4 regions of the Bradyrhizobium sp. 191 genome follow, and region 3 is predicted to be linked to each of the others. Evidence: predicted binding sites of a transcription regulator. Region 3 holds the regulator's gene; each other region holds the start of a gene.
What was found. Region 3 encodes PhoB, which activates phosphate uptake and scavenging genes when phosphate is short. Its sites were predicted from a motif close to TGTCATNNANCTGTCAT; they were not measured.
Positions count from the first base shown of each region.

Region 1: the regulator PhoB is predicted to act here: its motif matches at 3,113-3,129, upstream of IVB23_RS37650 (ExeM/NucH family extracellular endonuclease).
Region 2: the regulator PhoB is predicted to act here: its motif matches at 1,646-1,662, upstream of IVB23_RS03800 (DUF47 domain-containing protein).
Region 4: the regulator PhoB is predicted to act here: its motif matches at 1,324-1,340, upstream of IVB23_RS07425 (Orn/Lys/Arg decarboxylase N-terminal domain-containing protein).

Region 1 is NZ_CP064692.1:7,970,571-7,976,040, reverse strand. It holds gene IVB23_RS37650 (ExeM/NucH family extracellular endonuclease) at 1-2,973, opposite strand, end outside; gene IVB23_RS37645 (type I secretion system permease/ATPase) at 3,410-5,269, shown strand; gene IVB23_RS37640 (HlyD family type I secretion periplasmic adaptor subunit) at 5,280-5,470, shown strand, end outside.
Region 2 is NZ_CP064692.1:790,414-795,883, reverse strand. It holds gene IVB23_RS03810 (branched-chain amino acid ABC transporter permease) at 1-578, shown strand, start outside; gene IVB23_RS03805 (branched-chain amino acid ABC transporter permease) at 580-1,548, shown strand; gene IVB23_RS03800 (DUF47 domain-containing protein) at 1,704-2,348, shown strand; gene IVB23_RS03795 (inorganic phosphate transporter) at 2,445-3,452, shown strand; gene sugE (quaternary ammonium compound efflux SMR transporter SugE) at 3,445-3,759, opposite strand; gene IVB23_RS03785 (peptide chain release factor 3) at 3,918-5,470, shown strand, end outside.
Region 3 is NZ_CP064692.1:4,991,218-4,996,687, reverse strand. It holds gene IVB23_RS23130 (aspartate aminotransferase family protein) at 1-662, opposite strand, end outside; gene IVB23_RS23125 (GcrA family cell cycle regulator) at 1,121-1,630, shown strand; gene phoB (phosphate regulon transcriptional regulator PhoB) at 1,899-2,606, opposite strand; gene phoU (phosphate signaling complex protein PhoU) at 2,639-3,355, opposite strand; gene pstB (phosphate ABC transporter ATP-binding protein PstB) at 3,367-4,188, opposite strand; gene pstA (phosphate ABC transporter permease PstA) at 4,185-5,030, opposite strand; gene pstC (phosphate ABC transporter permease subunit PstC) at 5,035-5,470, opposite strand, start outside.
Region 4 is NZ_CP064692.1:1,596,141-1,601,610, forward strand. It holds partial or broken gene IVB23_RS07420 (xanthine dehydrogenase family protein molybdopterin-binding subunit) at 1-1,284, shown strand, start outside; gene IVB23_RS07425 (Orn/Lys/Arg decarboxylase N-terminal domain-containing protein) at 1,385-3,742, shown strand; gene IVB23_RS07430 (GNAT family N-acetyltransferase) at 3,748-4,323, shown strand; gene IVB23_RS07435 (hypothetical protein) at 4,327-4,539, opposite strand; gene IVB23_RS07440 (flagellar basal body protein) at 4,925-5,368, opposite strand.

The sequences.
Region 1 (5,470 bases), 3.0 Mb from region 3:
ATCGACCGCGTTCAGGCCCGCCTCGAAGTCCGATGCATGCAGGATTTGCAGCGTGTAAGCCGGGGTCGGCTCCTGTTCCCCGAGATTGAGGCCCACGACCACCGGATCGTGGTCGGACACCCGGATCGCGGAGTCGCCGTCGAAGATCGAGGTGTCGCGGCCGTAGTCGGTGTTGTAGTCGAGCGCGTCGGCCTCGTCGGCGTTGATGTGCCAGGTGGTCACACCGGACACCTGCCCGCCGAGGCTGGCATTGGCGAAGGCATAGTCGAGCGTGCCGGTCTGGCCGTCGAACACATAGGAATAAGCGTCGTCCTCGCGGTCGTGCAGATTCTCATAGCCGGCGCCCTCGATGAGCGCGGTCGACTGCTCCTTAGCGTAGCCGTTGAAGTCGCCGAGCAGCATCACGTCCGGATCGCCCGAGCCGGTCGGATCGCTCGCCGCCCACGCGGTCAGCGCGGTGGCGGCCAGCTCGCGCTGGTTCTGCCAGTTGCCCTGGCCGTCGCCCTGATCGGAATCGGCGCCGGAGCCGGTACCGCTCTTGGACTTGAGATGGTTGGCGATCGCCGTGAAGGTTTCGCCGGTCGCAAGCTCCTCGAAGGTCACCGCGATCGCGTTGCGGCTGGTGTTCTCGCCGTCGAACACCGCCCCGACCGTGCTCTGCCCGAGCAGGCCGCCGAGGCCGAGCCCGGGCAGGTCGGCGTCGTTGAGGGTCTCGATGGTCGTACCGTCGGCGATCTTCACCGCGGTGGTGTCGTAGATGAAGCCGACCGCGATGGCGTCGCCGCCAACGAACTGCTGGCCGGGATCGACCCAGGCATAGGTACCGGCCCCAGCCACGGCATTGAGCTGTTCGACCAGATACTTGATCGCGTTGCCGGAGGATGCAGCGGAGAAGTCGTTCTCCAGTTCGGTCAGCGCCAGCACGTCGACGTCCATGTCGAGGATGGTCGCGACCAGCTTCTCGGTCTGACGCGCGAACTCCACGGCGTTGTCGGCGCCGCGCGGCGCTTCGCCGATCGCGGTGGTGCCGCCATTGTCCAGCGTCGTGAAGTAGTTCAGCACGTTGAAGCTCGCCACCTTCAGGCGGCCGCCGACGTCTTCCGGCGCATCGGTGCGCGGATTGTCGCCGGCCCCGAAGGTGTTGGCGCCGTCCTCGACCGAGCGGATCCGCCAGGTCGCTCCCGAGGCGGAGTTGCCGGCCCATTGATAGTCGAGCACGCCGGTCAGGCCGGTGACGGTGTCACCCATCCGGACCGCGTCGGCAGTGCCGTAGTTTGGCGTGGCGGAGGGGTTGTCGTTCGGATCGAAGCCGTCGAGGTTATTGATCGCGGCGTTCTGGACGTTCAGGCCATCGTCATAGGTGATGGTGCGAGCCCCGAGCTCGGCCAGATGCGCCTGGTAGGCGGCGGCGTCGGGCGCGTTCTCCTGCGTGAACTGTTCGGGCCGTTCGCCCGCTACAAGCTTGATCTCGTTGAAACGGTCGAGATTGAACTGCTCGGTGACGGTCAGGGTCTGCGGAATCGTGACCAGCATGCCTTCATAGGCTTCAAGATCAGGCTGGTAGTCGCCGTCCTGGCTCAGCGTAGTGCCCATCGACGGCAGGTTGATCTGCGCCGCCATCGCGCCGACGTCGGCCACCGCGCCGGCCTGGACGACCGAAATGTTGCTGGCGGTGAGCTCAGTCAGGCCGAAATATTCGCTGATCGAGCCGGTGACGCGCACCCGGTCGCCGATCTGGACGTCGGTGGCGCTGCCGTAGACGAATATCGCCTCGGAGGTCAGTACGTTGCCGTCGGAATCGGTGGTTTCCTCCTGGAGATAGAAGCCGTTGAGATTGCGGTTGGCGTCGGCATCGCCGTTCTGGAAGTCGCCGACCACGATGGCTTCGACGGTCACAGTCTGGCCGACCATGGCGCTGCTGGCTCCGCTGCCCTGAATCGTGCTGATCTTGGTGATGCCGACATCGTCGTTGACGATGGTGCCGGTCGCCGTCGCGGCGCTGCCGATCGTGGTGGTCACGGCCGCCGAATTGGAAACGTCCTGCAGCGTCAGCGTGAAGCTCTCGTTCGCCTCATTGTCGGCGTCGCCGGCGACGGTGACGGTCACGATCGCGGAGGTCTCACCCGCCGCGATGCTACCGCTGAAGCTGACCGGCTTGCCGCCGACGTAGTCGGCCGCATCGGTCTGCGCCGAAGCGATCGTTCCCGAGAACGCGACGTCGCCCGTGGTGCCGCCGCTACGCTCGACGGTGAACTGATAGACGGTCGGACCGCTGTTACCTTCGTCATGCGACACCGTAAGCGAATCCGGCGCGAAGGCGACGTGCTGAGTTTCGATTGACGATTCGGACGAACTGGTGACGCGGATGTCGTCGATGCCGACCCACTCGTCATTGCCGACGGCGTTGGTGGTGAGAATGCGTACCTGGAGGTCGCTGCGGCCGTTGACGGCGTCAGGCAGCAGCAGATCGAACTGCGTCACCTGGGTCGCGGCACCGCCGGTGGTGACGTCGGCGGCGTAGCCGCTCGGAACGTTGCTCCACGCCCCGCTCGAACCGAGCCGATACTGCACGTTGATCTGCTGCGCGGCGTCGTCCGTGCTGGCGTCGAGGTCGCGTGCGTCGAAGCTCAGCCGGACATCCTTGCGGCCGGTGGCGTCGAGATGGATCACGAGGCTGGGGGCATCCGCACTGTTCGAGCCGTTCAGCGCCACCGTCGGGTTGGCAATCTGGAATTCGGCCACACCGCCGTTGGTGATCGCGGTGTTGGTCTGGTTGGCGACGACGTCGACATCTCCTGACGACGGTCCGGTAGCCGTACGCGCGTCCACCCCGGTGGCCGAAACGACATCGTTGCCGAGATAGCCGACGATCGATGCGACCCCCGACCAATCATCGTTGGTCGTGATAAGGCCAGTATTGGACCAATCCTGCAGGAAATCGCCGGTCGCCAGGACATGAGGGGTCGTCGACATGGATAGCCACTCCAGCGCTTGAGAGAAGACGTCGCGGATCACCGCCTCACGGCATGCGCGAGGGCGTGGTCCAGACGGCCGATTGTTAACGGATCGTTAATGGTTAACGTATCGTTACTGATTTGATAGAACGCCGATGACAACAGATCGGTGACTGCTTGTTAACGGGCCGGTGAAGTTGCCGCCCGAAGAGCCCCGCGAAGACCGACAGAACCAACTACCAGCTTTGCGCGGGACGGCGCGCTCGACCTCTCGGCCGGCAGCAATCGCCAATGGGTCATCGCGTTACAGCTCAATCAGCCCGCCGCGAGGAGCGACCACGCCAGGTTTCGATTCCCGGTCTACGCGGCCGAACTTCCGAACCATGGCGGCGTTTCGTCGCAGGAATCGCGGCTTCGTTGCCGCCGGCCCGCGTTTTCGCGCACCGCGCTTTGTCATGCGCCTGACGTTGAACCTCGCTAACGAACGCCGACCACATCCGACCGTGACGATCCGACGTCGTTTTGAATTGAGTAAGATGACCGCAACAACGTCCTCCGCGTCGACTCCCGCGTCCGGCGATCTCGCGTCGGCCGCGATCGCCTCCTGCAGAACGGCCTTTCTGACGGTGGGACTGTTCTCGGCGGTGCTCAATCTGCTGATGCTCACCGGCTCGATCTACATGCTGCAGGTGTACGACCGGGTCATCCCATCGCACAGCATTCCGACCTTGATCGCGCTGTCGATCGCGGTGGCGGCGGCGTATGCGATGCAAGGGCTGTTCGACCTGCTGCGTCAGCGCATTCTGACCCGGATCGGATCGGCACTGCACGCCGCGCTGTGGCAACCGGTCGTCTGCAACATCCTGCGCGGGCCGCTACGCGGCGGCGGCGCGAATCGCGGCCTGCAATTGTCACATGATCTGGACTCGGTCCGGTCGTTCCTTTCCGGGCTCGGCCCGACGACCCTGTTCGACTTGCCGTGGATGCCGCTGTATCTCGCCGGCTGCTTTCTCTTGCATCCTTATCTCGGCTGGACGCTGGTCGTGGGCGCGGTGCTGCTGTTCGGGATCGCGCTGCTCACCGAGGTGCTGACGCGGGCGCCGACCCGGGACGCCTCGCGTGCCGGCGCAATCCGCGGCGTCCAGCTTGAAGCCGGTCGGCGCAACGCCGAAATCGTGGCCGCGCTGGGGATGGAGCAGCGGTTGATCGACCGGATCGGAACCGCCAACGACGATCTCGTCGCCGCCCAGCAGCGCAACGCCGATATCGCCGGATCGCTCGGTGCGTTGTCGAAGACGCTGCGCTTCATGCTGCAATCGGCGCTGCTCGGCCTCGGCGCCTATCTGGTGATCGAGGGGCAGGCCAGCGGCGGCGTGATGATCGCCGCGTCGATCATGGGCAGCCGCGCGCTCGCGCCGGTGGAACTGGCGATCTCCATCTGGCGTCCATTCCTCGGCGCGAGACAGGCGGGCCAACGGCTCCGAGCTGCCCTGCGCGACGGCGACGCCCCGAAGCCCGACGTCGCACCCGAACGCGCCGTCCATCGGCTCACGGTCGAGCAGGTAACGATCGCCGCCCCCGGCGGCACCACCGCGATCGTGCACAACGCGTCGTTCGCACTCGAAGCCGGCCAGGCGGTTGGCATCATTGGCCCGTCAGCCGCCGGCAAATCGACGCTGGCGCGGGCGCTGGTCGGGATCTGGCCGATCGCACGCGGCGAGATCCGCCTTGATAGCGCCACCCTCGACCAGTGGCCGGCAGAAATTCGCGGCGGCATGATCGGCTATCTGCCGCAGGACGTCGAATTGTTCGACGGAACGGTGGCGGAGAACATCGCACGCTTCGACCCTGAGATCGACGAGGCGGCGGTGATCGCCGCGGCGAAGGCAGCCGGCGCCTACGAGATGATCCTGAAGCTGCCGAAGGGGTTCGAGATGCGGATCGGCGAAGCCGGCGCCACCCTGTCGGGCGGCCAGCGGCAGCGGATCGCGCTGGCGCGCGCGCTCTACAAGGATCCGTTCATGGTGGTGCTCGACGAGCCGAACGCCAGCCTAGACGCCGAAGGCGACGCCGCGCTGACCGACGCCATCCGGCGCGTCCGGGCTCGCGGCGGCATTGCCGTCATCATCGCGCATCGACCGGCGGCGCTCGCCGCGGTCGATCTCGTGCTGACGCTGGCGACCGGCCAGGTGCAGGCGTTCGGCCCGAAGGACGAAGTGCTGCGCAAATCGCTCGCCGCTCATCCGGTGCCCGGCGGAGCGGCGCTGCAGGCGGTGCCCGATGCGCGCTCGGTTCCGGCCGCCGCCGCCAGTTGAGGACCTCCATATGACCGCACCCCGCACGCCCGATGCTCGCCGCAACAATCCGTTTCGCGATATCCGGCGCGCCACCGGATTCGGGATCGGCACGCTGGCGATCGTGGTGTCCACCGCCGGCGTTTGGGCGATGACCGCGCCGCTCGCCAGCGCCGTGATCGCGCCGGCACAGGTGGTGGTCGACAGCAACGTCCGCCGCGT
Region 2 (5,470 bases), 4.1 Mb from region 3:
TGCTGCTGACCTTCGGCATCGCGCTGATCGTGCAGGGCGTGTTCCAGAACTATTTCGGCTCCTCCGGCCTGCCTTACGCCATTCCGGATCAGCTCAGGGGCGGCATGAATCTCGGCTTCATGTTCCTGCCCGTCTATCGCGGCTGGGTCGTCGTGTTCTCGCTGGTCGTGTGTCTGGCGACCTGGTTCCTGATCGAGAAGACGCAGCTCGGCGCCTACCTGCGCGCCGCCACCGAAAATCCGACGCTGGTGCGTGCCTTCGGCATCAACGTGCCGCGCATGATCACGCTGACCTATGGTCTCGGGGTCGGCCTTGCCGCGCTCGCCGGCGTGCTCTCGGCGCCGATCAACCAGGTGCGGCCGCTGATGGGCGCCGACCTCATCATCGTCGTGTTCGCGGTGGTCGTGATCGGCGGCATGGGATCGATCATGGGCTCCATCATCACCGGCTTCGCGCTCGGGGTGATCGAGGGCCTGACCAAATATTTCTACCCCGAGGCGTCCAACACCGTCGTGTTCGTGCTGATGGTGCTGGTGCTCTTGGTGAAGCCAACGGGATTGACGGGAAGGGCGGCCTGAGATGACAACCCTGACGGACGACACGCTGCCGGCAACCCCGCGCGCGATGCGCGACGAGATGATCGTGTTCGTGCTGATGGCGCTGCTGCTGGCGGCCGTGCCGTTCACCGGCGTCTATCCCTTCTTCGTGATGCAGGCGCTGTGCTTTGCGCTGCTCGCCTGCGCCTTCAATCTCTTGATCGGCTATGGCGGCCTGCTGTCGTTCGGCCACGCGATGTTCCTGGGCACGGCCGGCTATTGCAGCGCGCATGCGCTGAAAGTGTGGGCGCTGCCGCCGGAGCTCGGCATCCTCGTCGGCATCGCTGCGGCGTTCGTGCTGTCGATCATCACCGGCTACATCTCGATCCGCCGCCAGGGCATCTATTTCTCGATGATCACGCTGGCGCTGTCGCAGCTCCTGTACTTCATCTATCTCCAGGCCCCATTCACCCACGGCGAGGACGGCATCCAGGGCATCCCGCAGGGGCACATGTTCGGCGTCTTCGATCTCTCCAAGCCCACGGTGCTCTATTACGTCGTGCTTGCAGGCTTCCTTGCCGGCTTCCTCCTGATCTTCCGGATCATCAACTCGCCGTTCGGCGAGGTCCTGAAAGCGATCCGCGAGAACGAGCCGCGGGCGATCTCGCTCGGCTACCGCACCGACCAGTACAAGTTCCTGGCCTTCGTGCTCTCCGGCACGCTGGCCGGCTTTGCCGGCTCGCTGAAAGTGTTCGTGGCGCAGAACGCCTCGCTCACCGACGTGCACTGGACGATGTCGGGCGAAGTCGTGCTGATGACGCTGGTCGGCGGTCTCGGCACCATCTTTGGTCCCGTGGTCGGCGCCTTCGTCATCATTGCTATGCAGCAATATCTCGCAGGCTTCGGCCAGTGGGTGACGGTGATCCAGGGCGCGATCTTCGTGATCTGCGTGCTCACCTTCCGCCGCGGCATCATCGGCGAAATCGCGCATTACTTCCGCAGGTCGCTCTAAGCGATTGATCTTGCATCAATTTCACTGGTGCATGAAAGCGGTGGATGACCCGGCTCCGTGGGCGTGAGATGACACGCGCGCGGATCGAAAATGGTCTATGACAGTTTCATGACAGCCCTCCGGGCCTGACCATTTCCAACCGGTAGCCTATCCCCATGATGCGTTGGTTTCGTGCGTTCCTTCCCAAGGAAGAACGGTTCTTCGATCTGTTCGACCGGCATGCCCAGACGGTGATCCAGGGCGCGATCGCGCTCCAGGGCATGCTCAATGGGGGCGAGGAGACGCCGGTCTATTGCCAGCGCGTCAACCAGTTCGAGAACGACGCCGACAACATCACTCGTGAGGTGCTGACGGCGGTGCGGCGCACCTTCATCACCCCATTCGACCGCGGCGACATCAAGAACCTCATCACGTCGCTTGACGATGCCATCGACCAGATGCAGCAGACGGCCAAGGCGGTCATGCTGTTCGAGGTCCGCACCTTCGAGCCGCCCATGCGCGAGATCGGCGGCCTCCTGATCGAATGCGCCAATCTGGTCGGGCGTGCGCTGCCGCTGATGCAGTCGATCGGTCCGAACGTCGCCATGCTGACCGCCATTACCGAAGAGCTCGGCAAGCTGGAGGGCCGGGTCGACGATCTCCACGACATCGGCCTGAAGGAGCTGTTCCTGAAGCATCGCGAGGGCAATGCGATGGATTTCATCGTCGGCGTCGAGATCTACGATCATCTCGAGAAGGTGGCCGATCGCTTCGATGACGTCGCGAACGAGATCAACAGCATCGTCATCGAGCAGGTGTAGCGCATGATCCGGAAAAGTGTGCAGCGGTTTTCCTTCGCGACAAACGCAAAACGCGTTTGCGCGGAGATCATGCGCCAACTTTAAGGCAGGGCCGCCGTGGATGCCGCGTTGGGTCTTCCCATCCTGGTCGGCTTGATCGCCGTCGCGCTGCTGTTCGACTTCCTGAACGGCCTGCACGACGCCGCCAATTCGATCGCGACCATCGTCTCGACCCGCGTGCTGCGCCCGCAATTCGCGGTGTTTTGGGCCGCCTTCTTCAATTTCATCGCCTTCATGGTGTTCGGACTGCACGTCGCCCAGACCATCGGCACCGGCATCATCGATCCCGCGGTCGTCGACGCCCAGGTGATCTTCGCAGCGCTGGTCGGCGCGATCGTCTGGAACCTCGTGACCTGGGCGCTCGGCATCCCGTCGTCGTCGTCGCACGCGTTGATCGGCGGCCTCGTCGGCGGCGGCATGGCCAAGGCGGGGATTTCGGCCGCGGTATGGAGCGGCCTGTCCAAGACGGTGCTGGCAATCGTGCTGTCGCCGCTGGTCGGCTTCCTGCTCGCCATGATGCTGGTGGCGATCGTCTCCTGGGCCTCGGTGCGCTCGACGCCGTTCGCGGTCGATCGCGCCTTTCGCATCCTGCAATTCGCCTCCGCCTCGCTCTATTCGCTCGGCCATGGCGGCAACGACGCGCAGAAGACCATGGGCATCATCGCGGTGCTGCTCTATTCGCAGGGTCATCTCGGCACCGAGTTCTCGGTGCCGTTCTGGGTGGTGCTGTCCTGCCAGGCGGCGATGGCGCTTGGCACGTTGATGGGCGGCTGGCGCATCGTCCGCACCATGGGCCTGCGCATCACGAAATTGACGCCTATGCAGGGCTTTTGCGCCGAGACGGGGGGCGCCGCGACCCTGTTCATGGCGACCTATCTCGGTGTTCCCGTCTCGACCACTCACACCATCACCGGTGCCATCGTCGGCGTCGGCGCCGCCCGCCGCGTCTCGGCGGTGCGCTGGAACGTCGCAAGCTCGATCGTCTATGCCTGGGTGATCACGATCCCGGCCTCGGCCATCGTCGCGGCGCTGACGTGGTGGCTGGTCCAGATCTTCGTCAGGTGACGAGCTTCAGTCCGATGATCCCGGCGACGATCAGGGCGATGCTGGCAAGGCGCATGGCCGTCGCCGGCTCGCCGAACAGGACAATGCCGAGCGTCGCGGTGCCCACCGCGCCGATGCCGGTCCAGACCGCATAGGCGGTTCCGACGGGAAGGGATTTGAGCGCAAATCCGAGCAGGATGACGCTGCCGGCCATGGCAACCAGGGTGATCACCGACGGCACAAGCCTGGTAAACCCCTCAGTGTATTTCAGGCCGATCGCCCAGGTGATCTCGAGAAGGCCGGCGACAAACAGGATGCTCCAGGCCATGACGACCCCTCCATTTCAGGCACGGTCGTCCCCGCGGCTGAGGTGCTGAGAAACGGAAGGCCTTCCTTCCCGAAAGCCGATATGGGGCTGGCCGAATGGCTCCGCAATCACCAAATGAGGCTTGATCAGGCCCGTTTTCCCTGCCACACGCTCCCGCCATGTCCGACATCGCCATCACCACAGCCGAATCGCCGGCCCGTTCCCCGCTTGCCGCTGAAGTGGCGCGGCGGCGGACCTTTGCGATCATCTCCCACCCTGACGCCGGCAAGACCACGCTGACCGAGAAGCTGCTGCTGTTCGGCGGCGCCATCAATCTTGCCGGCCAGGTCAAGGCCAAGGGCGAGCGGCGCAATACGCGTTCCGACTGGATGAAGATCGAGCGCGAACGCGGCATCTCGGTCGTGACCTCGGTGATGACCTTCGAATTCGAAGGCCTCGTGTTCAACCTCCTCGACACGCCGGGCCACGAGGACTTTTCGGAAGACACCTATCGCACGCTCACCGCGGTCGATTCCGCCGTGATGGTGATCGACGCCGCCAAGGGCATCGAGGCGCGCACCCGGAAGCTGTTCGAGGTGTGTCGCCTGCGCGACATTCCGATCATTACCTTCATCAACAAGATGGACCGCGAGAGCCGCGACGTTTTCGAGCTGCTCGACGAGATCGAGAAGACGCTGGCGCTCGATACCACGCCGATGACCTGGCCGGTCGGTCGCGGCCGCGACTTCCTCGGCACCTATGACGTCGTCAATGGCGGCGTGCGCCTGCTCGAAGGCGGTGGCGCCAAGACCGGCGCGGCGCAGCAGATCGAGATCGAGGAACTGGCCAAGCTCAACGCCAATCTCGACGTCGCGGCCGTGAAGGACGAACTCGAGCTCGTCACGGCGGCGTCGAAGCCGTTCGAGCTCGGGGCGTTCCGCGAAGGTCATTTGACGCCGGTCTATTTCGGCAGCGCGCTGCGCAATTTCGGCGTCGGCGACCTGCTGGAAGGCCTCGGCAAGTTCGCGCCCGAGCCGCGTGCGCAGGACAGCGACCAGCGCAAGGTCGAGGCCACCGATCCGCGCATGAGCGCCTTCGTGTTCAAGATCCAGGCCAATATGGATCCGAACCACCGCGACCGCATTGCATTCGCACGTCTGTGCTCCGGCAAGCTCAGCCGCGGCATGAAGGCGAAACTGGTGCGTACCGGCAAGAGCATGCCGCTGTCGAGCCCGCAATTCTTCTTCGCCCAGGACCGCTCGGTGGCGGACGAAGCCTTCGCCGGCGACGTCGTCGGCATTCCCAACCACGGCACGCTGCGCATCGGCGATACGCTGACGGAAGGGGAGGATTTCAACTTCGTCGGCGTGCCGAGCTTCGCTCCGGAAATCGTCCGCCGCGTCCGTCTCACCGACGCGATGAAGGCGAAGAAGCTGAAGGAAGCGCTGCAGCAGATGTCGGAGGAGGGCGTGGTGCAGGTGTTTCGCCCGCGCGACGGCGCGCCGGCGCTCGTCGGCGTGGTCGGGGCGCTCCAGCTCGACGTGCTGAAGGCGCGGCTCGAGGCGGAATATTCGCTTCCAGTCGAGTTCGAGGTCAGCGAATTTCAGCTGGCGCGCTGGGTCTCCTCGGAGGACCGCAAGAAGCTCGACACCTTCATCGCCGCCAACACTTCCAGCATCGCCGACGACGTCGACGGCGATCCCGTGTATCTCGCCCGGAACGAATTCTATCT
Region 3 (5,470 bases):
TGCACCTCGTCGAAGGCGAGCAACAGGCCGCGCTCGTTGCAGAGCTCGCGCAGCGCCTTCAGGAACGCGGGAGGCGCAGAACGAACGCCGCCCTCGCCCTGGATCGGCTCGATGAGAATGCCGGCGGTGTGCGGGCCGATCGCCTTCTTCACGGCCTCCAGGTCGCCATGCGGCACCTGGTCGAAGCCGTCCATCGGCGGACCGAAGCCCTCGAGATATTTTGCAGAACCGGTGGCGGCCAGCGTCGCCAGCGTGCGGCCATGGAAGGCGCCCTCGAATGTGATCATGCGATAGCGCTCAGGGTGCCCCTTGGAGAAGTGATGGTGGCGCACCAGCTTGATCACACCTTCCAGCGCCTCGGCGCCGGAATTGCAGAAGAACACGAAGTCGGCAAAACTTTCATTGCACAGACGCGCCGCGAGCTTCTCGCCGTCCGGGCTCTGGAACAGGTTCGACATGTGCCAGAGCTTCGTCGCCTGCTCCTGCAACGCCTTGACCAGCGTGGGATGCGCATGACCGAGCGCATTCACCGCCACGCCGGAGGTGAAATCGAGATAGCGATCGCCATTGGTCGCGATCAGCCAGCAGCCTTCTCCGCGCTCGAAACCGAGGTCGGCCCTGGCGAAAACGGGGAGCAAATGCGGCGCGGCGCTGTTGGTCATGACGTCACTTGAATGTTGCGGACGGTGTGACGCGTGCATTGCGCAACGCACCATTGACCGGCCCGGAAAACGAAACGTGCCGCCTTTTAAGGGCGGCACGCAGGACTATCTTATGCCTGGCAAGACGGGTGTCAATGCCGCCCGGAAAGCCCCGCGAAACGCTGAATCCGTAGTCTTGCGGTGCCGATTTTGCGGGATTTTCACCACGGAACATGTGGACGCGAGTCGGCGGACTCTTGCGCGGGAGTCACGCCATATTGTAGCGTTTGGACTGTCAGATACGACATCTCGTGCAGCAGTTCTGATCCCTTAAGTCCTCATGTACCGGCGTAAACGTTCGGGCGTCTTGAGCGCGCCCGGCGAGCCTTAAGGGATTCTGGCGGCACGGGTTTTTCAAGGCTTAGGCAATCGCTGCGAAGGCCCCAGGATGGCAGGCGCGCAGCGAGGGAAAGGGTGCAATGACGGTTTTGACCTGGTCCGATGATCGCGTCGAGCAGCTGAAAAAGCTCTGGGAGGCCGGACTTTCGGCCAGCCAGATCGCGGCGGAGCTCGGCAATGTGACCCGCAATGCCGTGATCGGCAAGGTGCACCGGCTCGGCTTGTCCGGCCGCGCCAAGAGCCCTTCGTCGGCAGCGCCCCGGCCGCGCAAGGCGCGCCCCGCGCAGCACATGATGCGGGTGACCCGCCCCGTTGCCCGCGGCAACACCGCGCTGGCGCAGGCCTTCGAGGTCGAGGTGGAGGCCGAACCCGTCACCTACGACAATGTGGTGCCGATGAGCCAGCGGCTGTCGCTGCTGGAGCTGAACGAGGCGACCTGCCACTGGCCGGTCGGCGATCCCTCGAGCCCGGATTTCTTCTTCTGCGGCGGCAAGGCGCTCTCCGGCCTGCCCTACTGCGCCCAGCATTCGCGCGTGGCGTATCAGCCGGCGGCGGATCGCCGGCGCGCACCGGCGAAGCCCACGCGGTGAGTTTGCGGATTTAGTTGGCTGACTGCAAAGTCGGCAGCCGTCGCACGACGGTGCCTCAACACATCCGATGTCGTCCCGGACAAGCGCGCCACAAGCGCACGCAGATCCGGGACCCATAGCCACCGCAAGATGTGGTTACGGGGACTCGGAGTTACCCTTTCGCAAGACAATCGCGCGCTGTGGTTATGGATCCCGGATCTGCGCTTTCGCTTGTCCGGGACGACACTGAACGTGTGGCGATAGCTCGCTAAACCAGCGCCTGCAAACCTTACGTCTGCTCCGCCTTCGCGAACCGATCGTCCAGCGCATAGCCGGCGCCGCGGACGGTGCGGATCGGATCCTGCTCGCGGCCGAGATTGAGCAGCTTGCGCAGGCGGCCGATGTGGACGTCGACAGTGCGCTCGTCGATGTAGATGTCACGGCCCCAGACGCTGTCGAGCAGCTGCTCGCGCGAGAACACGCGGCCGGGATGCTCTAGAAAGAACTCCAGCAGACGATATTCGGTCGGGCCGAGATCGATCGGCCGGCCCGAGCGCGCCACGCGGCGCTTGTCGCGGTCGAGCTCGATGTCGCCATAGGCGAGCACGGTGGCGAGCCGCTCGGGGCTGGCGCGCCTGAGCAGGCCCTTCACGCGGGCCAGCAGCTCCGGTACCGAGAACGGCTTGACGATGTAGTCGTCGGCACCGGTCGCAAGTCCCCGCACCCGCTCGCTCTCCTCGCCGCGCGCGGTGAGCATGATGATCGGCAGCTGCTTGGTTTCGGGACGGGTGCGCAGCCGCCGGCACAGCTCGATGCCCGACAGGCCCGGCAGCATCCAGTCGAGCACGATCAGATCGGGAATGTGCTCCTTGAGGCGGGTGTCGGCATCATCGCCGCGCATCACCGTCTCAACGTCATAGCCGTCGCCTTCGAGGTTGTAGCGAAGAAGCTCGGTGAGAGCTTCCTCGTCCTCAACCACCATAATGCGTGCGCCCATGTTGTCGTCGCTCCTTGGGTATTCGGCGCCGCTTAGGTATTCGGCACCGTCGTGGCGAAGGTCGTCATGTCGCCCTTCGGCCGCTTGTCGGTGATCGCCTGGCCCTCGATCATGTAGAACACGGTCTCGGCGATGTTGGTGGCGTGGTCGCCGATCCGCTCGATGTTCTTGGCACAGAACATCAAATGGATGCAGAACGAGATGTTGCGCGGATCCTCCATCATGTAGGTGAGGAGTTCGCGGAACAGCGAGGTGCAGATGGCATCGACTTCCTCGTCGCCCTTCCACACCGCCATTGCTGCCGGCAGATCGTGCGCGGCATAGGCGTCCAGCACCGACTTGACCTGCTGCTGCACGAGGTCGGTCATGTGTTCCAGGCCGCGGAACAGTTTCAGCGGATGAAAATCCGTCTCCAGCGCCGCGACGCGCTTGCCCATGTTCTTGGCGAGGTCGCCGATGCGCTCGAGATCGGTCGCGACGCGCATGGCGCCGACGATCTCGCGCAGATCGACGGCCATCGGCTGGCGGCGGGCGATGGTGAGCACGGCGCGCTCCTCGATGCGTTTCTGCAGCGTGTCGAGTTCGGCGTCGGTGGCGACGACGCGCTGACCGAGCGCGACGTCGCGGCGGATCAGCGCGTCGACGGAATCGACGATCATGCGCTCGGCGATGCCGCCCATCTCGGCGACCAGGCGCGTGAGTTCCTGGAGGTCGGTATCGAAAGCCTTTGCGGTATGTTCAGAACCCATGTTCCGTCTCCTCAGCCGAACCGGCCGGTGATGTAATCCTGCGTGCGCCGGTCGCTCGGCGACGTGAAGATCTTGCTGGTGTCGTCGAACTCGATCAACTCGCCGAGATACATGAAGGCGGTCTTGTCGGAGACGCGCGCCGCCTGCTGCATGTTGTGCGTGACGATCGCGATCGTGTAGTTCTCGGACAATTCCTGGATCAGCTCCTCGACCTTGGCGGTCGAGATCGGGTCGAGCGCCGAGCACGGCTCGTCGAACAGGATCACCTCGGGTCGCACCGCGACGGTGCGGGCAATGCAGAGGCGCTGCTGCTGGCCGCCGGAGAGCGACAGGCCGGAGGCGTTGAGCTTGTCCTTGACCTCGTTCCACAGCGCGCCGCCGCGCAGCGCCTTCTCCACGCGATCGTCCATCTCGGACTTCGAGATCTTCTCGTAGAGGCGGATGCCGAAGGCGATGTTCTCGTAGATCGTCATCGGGAACGGGGTCGGCTTCTGGAACACCATGCCGACCCGGGCGCGCAGCAGATTGAGGTCGAGCTTGGGGTCGAGCATGTTGGTGTGGTCGAGCAACAGCTGGCCTGTGGCGCGCTGGCCCGGGTAGAGGTCGTACATCCGGTTGAAGATGCGCAGCAGGGTCGACTTGCCGCAGCCGGACGGGCCGATGAAGGCGGTGACGCGATTGGTGCCCAGCGCCAGATTGATGTTCTTCAGCGCATGGTGCTCACCGTAGTAGAAATTGAGGTTGCGCGCGGTGACCTTGGCAGGCGCCTCGGGCAGCGGCTGCGAGCCGGGATGAACGGTCGGCGCGCTTACGGAAATAGACATTTCACTCATTTTGCGGTCCTCTCGGCACCAAGGATGCGGGCGCCAATGTTCAGGGCAAGCACAGTCAGGGTGATCAACAGCGCCCCGCTCCAGGCGAGTTGCTTCCAGTAGGCGTAGGGGCTTTGCACGAAGTTGTTGATGGTCACCGGCAGGTTGGCCATCGTCTTGTCCAGGCCGAGGCTGAAGAACTGGTTGGACAGCGCGGTGAACAGCAGCGGCGCGGTCTCGCCCGCGACGCGAGCCGTGGCCAGCAGCACGCCGGTGATGAGGCCCGAGCGCGCCGCACGGTAGGCGATGCGCTTGATCACCAGCGAACGCGGCAGACCGAGTGCGCTGGCGGCTTCACGCAGCGGGTTCGGCACCAGCAGCAGCATGTCCTCCGTGGTGCGCACCACGACCGGGATCACGATCACTGCGAGCGCGAGGCTGCCTGCGATTGCCGAGAAGCCTCGCATCGGCACCACGACCGCACCGTAGATGAACAGGCCGATGATGATCGAGGGCGCCGACAAGAGGATGTCGTTGATGAAGCGGATCACTGAGGTCAGCTTGTCGTTGCGGCCGTACTCGGCGAGATAGGTGCCGGCGAACAGGCCGAGCGGCGCGCCAATGCCGACGCCGATCACGGTCATGATCAGCGAGCCGACGATGGCGTTGCGCAGGCCGCCCTCGGTCGATCCGGGCGGCGGCGTGTCTGCGGTGAAGACTTGAAGGTTGAGCCCGGCCAGACCGTTGTACAGCAGCGTGATCAGGATCAGCGCGAGCCAGGTAACGCCGAAGGCGGCGGCGGCGATGCAGAGCCCGCGGATGATGACATCCCAGCGGCGGCGGCGTGAATAGATCGGGTTCATGGCTTCACTTCCCCGCCTTGGTTTCCAGGCGCATCAGCATCAGCCGCGCGGCTGCGAGCACGAAGAACGTCAGCACGAACAGGAGCAGGCCGAGCAGGATCAGGCCGGACTGGTGCAGGCCGTCGCTCTCGGCGAACTCGGATGCGATCGCCGCCGAGATCGTGGTGCCCGGGGCGAAAATCGATGAAGAGATGCGGAACGAATTGCCGATGATGAAAGTCACCGCCATCGTCTCGCCGAGCGCGCGGCCCAGCGCCAGCATGACGCCACCGATGATGCCGACGCGGGTATACGGGATCACCACGCTGCGCACGACTTCCCACGTGGTGCAGCCGACGCCGTAGGCGGCTTCCTTCAGCACCGGCGGCACCGTCTTGAACACGTCGACCGAGATCGAGGTGATGAAGGGCAGCACCATGATGGCGAGGATCAGCGCGGCA
Region 4 (5,470 bases), 3.4 Mb from region 3:
AGGATTTTTCGCGCAATGACACCGGCTGGGCCGAGCAGCTTTACAAGAGCCCCAACAGCCACTTTTCCCACAAGCTGGTCGACCTCGACGTCTCGACGCCCTGCGACATGCGCGCGCCCGGCGCGGCAACGGGCGTCTTGGCGCTCGAATGCGCCATGGACGAACTGGCCGTCGCGCTTAAGCTGGATCCGATCGAGCTGCGCCTGAAGTGCTACTCGGATCGCGACCAAAGCGAAGACCTCCCCTACACCAGCAAGCAGTTGCGCGAATGCTACGCCCGCGGCGCGGAAGCCTTCGGCTGGGCCCGGCGCGCCCCCGCTCCGCGCTCCATGCGCGACGGCAAGGAACTGATCGGCTGGGGCATGGCGACGGGAGTGTGGGAGGCGCTGCAGATGCCGGTCGCCGTCCGGATCGTCCTGACGGCCAACGGCCATGCCGAGGTCTCCTGCGCCGCCTCCGATATCGGCACCGGCACGTACACCATCGTGGCGCAAGTCGCGGCCGATGCTCTCGGGCTGCCGATCGAGAACATCAGCGTCAGGCTCGCCGATTCGACCTTGCCGCAGGCCCCCGTCGAGGGCGGCTCCTGGATGGCGGCGTCCAGCGCGCATGCCGTGCTGGGAGCGGCCGAAGACATTCGCCAGGAGCTCGCACGTCTTGCAAAGGCGATGCCAGGCTCGCCGCTCGCCAACCTCAACGCCGCCGACGTGACCCTGGTTGACGGGATGATCGCCAGCGACGGCAAGAACGGGGCTGCCGTCTCGATCGCGGACGTCATGCGCCACAGCAAGCTCGAGCGGATCGAAAAGGAGAAGCTCAACCAGTTCACGGAGGACAAATCGCATGCCCGCAACACGCATTCGGCGGTTTTCGCGGAGGTGAAGGTCGACGAAGAGCTGGGTGTCATCCGCGTCACGCGGGTCGTGAGCGCGGTGGCTGCCGGCCGCATCCTGAACACCAAGACGGGCCGCAGTCAGATCATGGGCAGCGTGGTCTGGGGGATCGGGATGGCGCTGCACGAGGAGACGATGATGGATCACCGCTTCGGCCGCATCATGAATGCGAACATCGCCGAATACCACATTCCCGTGAACGCCGACATTCACGACATCGACGTCATTTTCGTCGATGAGCCCGACAGCCGGATCAACAGGATGGGCATCAAGGGTCTCGGCGAGATCGGCATCGTCGGCGTGCCTGCGGCGATCGCAAACGCCGTCTATCACCGCCACCGGCAAGCGCATCCGCCGCTTCCCGATCACGCTGGACAAGCTGCTGGACTGAGGGCCGCAAACACGCGAACATTCCCGCGGCACTCGGGTGTGTCATCCAACTGTCATCGAATGTGCCGAGAGCTGTATCTCTGCCACATTCGGGACCCGACATGGACTATTTCAAGCGCTTCAACTTCCTGTTCGCAGCACCAATGTTCGACGCCGACGACCTCGAAGGCGTTCGCTTCAACCAGATCATCGAGGAGATCCAGCGCTCCGGATTCGAGGTGGTCCGGGCCCGCAAGCTGGAGGATGCCGAGATGGCCGTGCAGACCGATGCGGCGATCGGCTGCATGGTGGTCGACTGGGGCAAGAAGGGCCTCGAAGGCAAGACCTCGGCGCTGATCAATCTGATGCGCCGCCGGGGCCTCGACTTCCCCATAATCCTCCTGATCCGTCGCAAGCGGTTCGAGGATCTGCCGGTCGAGGTGCTCGATTTCATCGACGGTTATGTCTTTCTGTCCGAGGAGACGCCGCCCTTCATCGCCAAGAACCTGATCAGCCGTCTCAAGCAATATGCCGAGACGCTGAAGACCCCGTTCTTCGGCGCGCTGGTCGACTATGCCGAGGAAGGCAACCAGCTCTGGACCTGTCCTGGCCATAACGGCGGCGTGTTCTACAACCGCAGCCCGATCGGGCGCGTGTTCGTCGAGCATCTCGGCGAATCCGTGTTCCGTGACGACCTCGACAATTCCGTGCTCGATCTCGGCGACCTCCTCACCCATGAAGGCCCGGCGCTGAAGGCGCAGAAGGAAGCGGCCCAGATCTTCGGCGCCGAAAAGACCTATTTCGTGCTCAACGGCACCTCGACGTCGAACAAGGTCGTGCTCGGCGCCCTCGTCACCGACGGTGACCTCGTGCTGTTCGACCGCAACAACCACAAGGCCGCCCATCACGGCGCTCTGATGATCAGTGGCGGCGTCCCCATCTACGTCCCGACCGTCCGCAATGCCTGGGGCCTGATCGGCCCGATGCGCTGGGACATGCTCGACGAGAAGGCCCTGCGCGAGGCCATCCGCAACCATCCGCTGGTCGGGGACCGCGACGCCTGGCGCAAGGAGCGTCCGTTCCGCGTCGCCGTCGTCGAGCAGTGCACCTATGACGGCTCGATCCACAGCGCAGAGATGATCCTGAAGCGCATCGGCCATCTCTGCGAATACATCCTGTTCGACGAGGCCTGGGCCGGCTTCATGAAATTCCATCCGCTCTATGCCGGGCGCTTCGCCATGGGCCTGGCCAATCTCCCTCCTGAGGCGCCCGGCATCATCGCGACGCAGTCGACCCACAAGCAGCTGGCGAGCTTCTCGCAAGCCTCGCAGATCCACGTCAAGGATCGTCACATCCGCGGCCAGAAGCGGCGCGTCGAGCACCGCCGCTTCAACGAAAGCTTCATGCAGCACGCATCGACGTCCCCCTTCTATCCGCTGTTCGCCTCGCTCGACGTCGGTGCGCAGATGATGAAGGGTCGTTCCGGCGAAGTGCTGTGGGACGACACGATCCGGCTCGGCATCGAGCTGCGCAAGAAGATCAGGGCAATGCGCCGGGAGTTCGAGGAGAAGGAGCAAAATCCGGAGCGGCGCTGGTTCTTCGAGCCCTTCGTTCCCGATCGGGTCGCCATTCCCGATGTCAGCCGCCCCGGCGCCGCGCACAATGTCGCCTGGGAGACGCTCTCCACCGACGAGCTCGCGACCAATCCCGCGCTGTGGCAGCTCTCTCCGGACACCAACTGGCACGGCTTTCCCGATCTCGCGGAAGGCTTTGCCATGACCGATCCGAACAAGCTGACCTTGCTCACCCCCGGATTCGATCGTGCGACCGGCGCCTATGCCGAGCACGGCATCCCCGCACCGGTAGTCGCGCAATATCTGCGCGAAAACCGCATCGTCCCCGAGAAGAACGACCTCAACTCCCTGCTCTTCCTGCTCACGCCCGGCGTTGAGGCGAGCAAGGCCGGCACGCTGATCTCCGGCCTCGTCGCATTCAAGAGGCTGCATGACGACAATGCGTTGCTGGCCGACGCGATCCCGGAATTCCATCAGCGGCGACGGGCGCGCTACGCAGGTGTGCGTCTGCGCGATCTCTGCGGCGAGATGCACCGCTTCTTCCGCGCCGCCGACGTCAGCGCACTCCAGGCGAGGCAGTTCATGCCCGAGCACATGCCCGAGATCGCAATGTCGCCCCGCGATGCCGCGCGCTATCTGTTCCGCAACGATGTCGACTATCTGCCGATCGAGGCGATCGCCGGCCGCATCGCCACCACACCGTTCGTGGTCTATCCGCCCGGCATCGCCACCATCGTGCCCGGCGAGCGGCTGACGGAGCGGGCCAAACCCATGATCGATTATCTCAAGATGTTCGAGACCTGCTTCAACACGTTCCCGGGCTTCGACGTCGAGATCCAGGGGGTCTACAAGGAGGTCGATGCGAACGGGCGCATCGGGCTCTACACTTACGTGGTCGCCGAATAGCGCCGATGAACGAAACAGCTGCGCGCGCGAGTGACGAGCCCGTTCTGGTCAGGCCGTCACGCGAAAGCGACGTCGAGGCGATGCTGGCCATCTACCGCCATCACGTCCGCAATGGTGTGCCGCGCGATGTCGAGGGGACCGGCGCCCCGGAGCCGGATGATTTGCGCGAGCGGCGCAAGAACCTGAAGCAGACCCGCCTGCCGCATCTGGTCGCGACCTATCGCGGCGAGGTCGTCGGCTATGCCTATGCCGTGTTGTTCCGCAAGCGTCCCGCCTATCGGTACACGGCCAAGCACTCGATCTACGTCCACCACGCGCATCTCGGCCGCGGAGTCGGACGGCTATTGCTCCAGGAATTGATCGATGCCTGTGCGGCGGCCGGCTTCCGCCAGATGATCGGCTATATCGATGCCGACAACGCGACCTCGCTGACACTGCACGAAAAGTTCGGCTTCGCGCGCGCCGGCCTGCTTTGCGGCGTCGCCTATCGCCACGGCCGCTGGTCCGACACCGTGATGGTGCAACGATCGCTCGGCGCCGGGACGACAACACCTCCGTCCATCATGACGCCGGGCCGGTAGGCCTTACGACGGAAAGTCGGCCGGTCGCACATGGATGCGGTCGGCATGCAACGACCAGTCGTGCAATGCCTGTTCCTTGCAGAATCTTGCTTTCGCCCGCTCCTTGGCCTCATTCTCGTCGGCGGCATCGATCTCGAGCGTACCCTGACAAACCTCGCTCTGTCGGCCGTATTCGCCGAGCACGTTCTTCATGAACCTGACGACATAAGTAGCCATGGGACCTCCTGCTGCCCTCGCAGCACTCTAGTCCCATTTAGGGCGGAGCGGGGAAGGAGATTTTGACGCGGATCAAGGCGGAACGGACAATCCATTGCGGAACCTGCCGGCCGGGGATACGCCGGAATTCCGGCCGCCCCCCGCGAGGATCTTGCCTTGCACCTCGTCTCCGACACCGAAGTCACGAAAGTTCCGACGTTTCCGATCCTCATGCCGCGCTGCACGAGGCCCATAGCCGGTCTACCCGAACTTGGTGCCGAGCTGCTTGAACACGGCCTCGCACGTCATGTGGTCGAGATGGCCACCGCCCGCGTTCCTGTGCCCTGGCATCTCGCCGGTAGAGGCGGACGAGCGAAGGCAGGTGGGACAGAGCCGACACCAGCCATCACGTCGTGATGTCGAGCAGCGACTCCGTCGTCTCCGAGTAGGCCTGAATGACCTTCGTATTGGCGATGAAGCTGTACTTTGCGGCCGCCAGCTCAACGAATTCGCGGGTGATATCGACATTCGGCGCCGCGACCAGGCCGTCCTGGTTTGCGAAGGGGGCGCCCGGGTCGGATTGTGCGATATAGCTCGGCGAAACCGTCGACACGGCCGCTTTCGTGCCGCCTGGCATCGAGCCACTCGATTGGTCGACCTGATCGACGCGCAACGGCACATAAGCCGCGGGATAAGTCGAACTCGTGCTCGAGCTGGCTGCACTGGCCGACGTGCCGCCGGATGCTGGCAGCGGGCCGGTCGTGCGGACGTTGGCGATATTGCTCGCGGCCACGTTCACGCGCAAACTTGCCGCAGAAAGTCCGGATGTCGCGATCGAAAAGATGCTCATGGACTTTAAACTACAGGAACAAGTGATACGCGTTCACTTACCCGATCGATAAGATGCGGCGCTTTGGCTTTCAATCGTGGTAACCAATGATCGGAGCGCAAC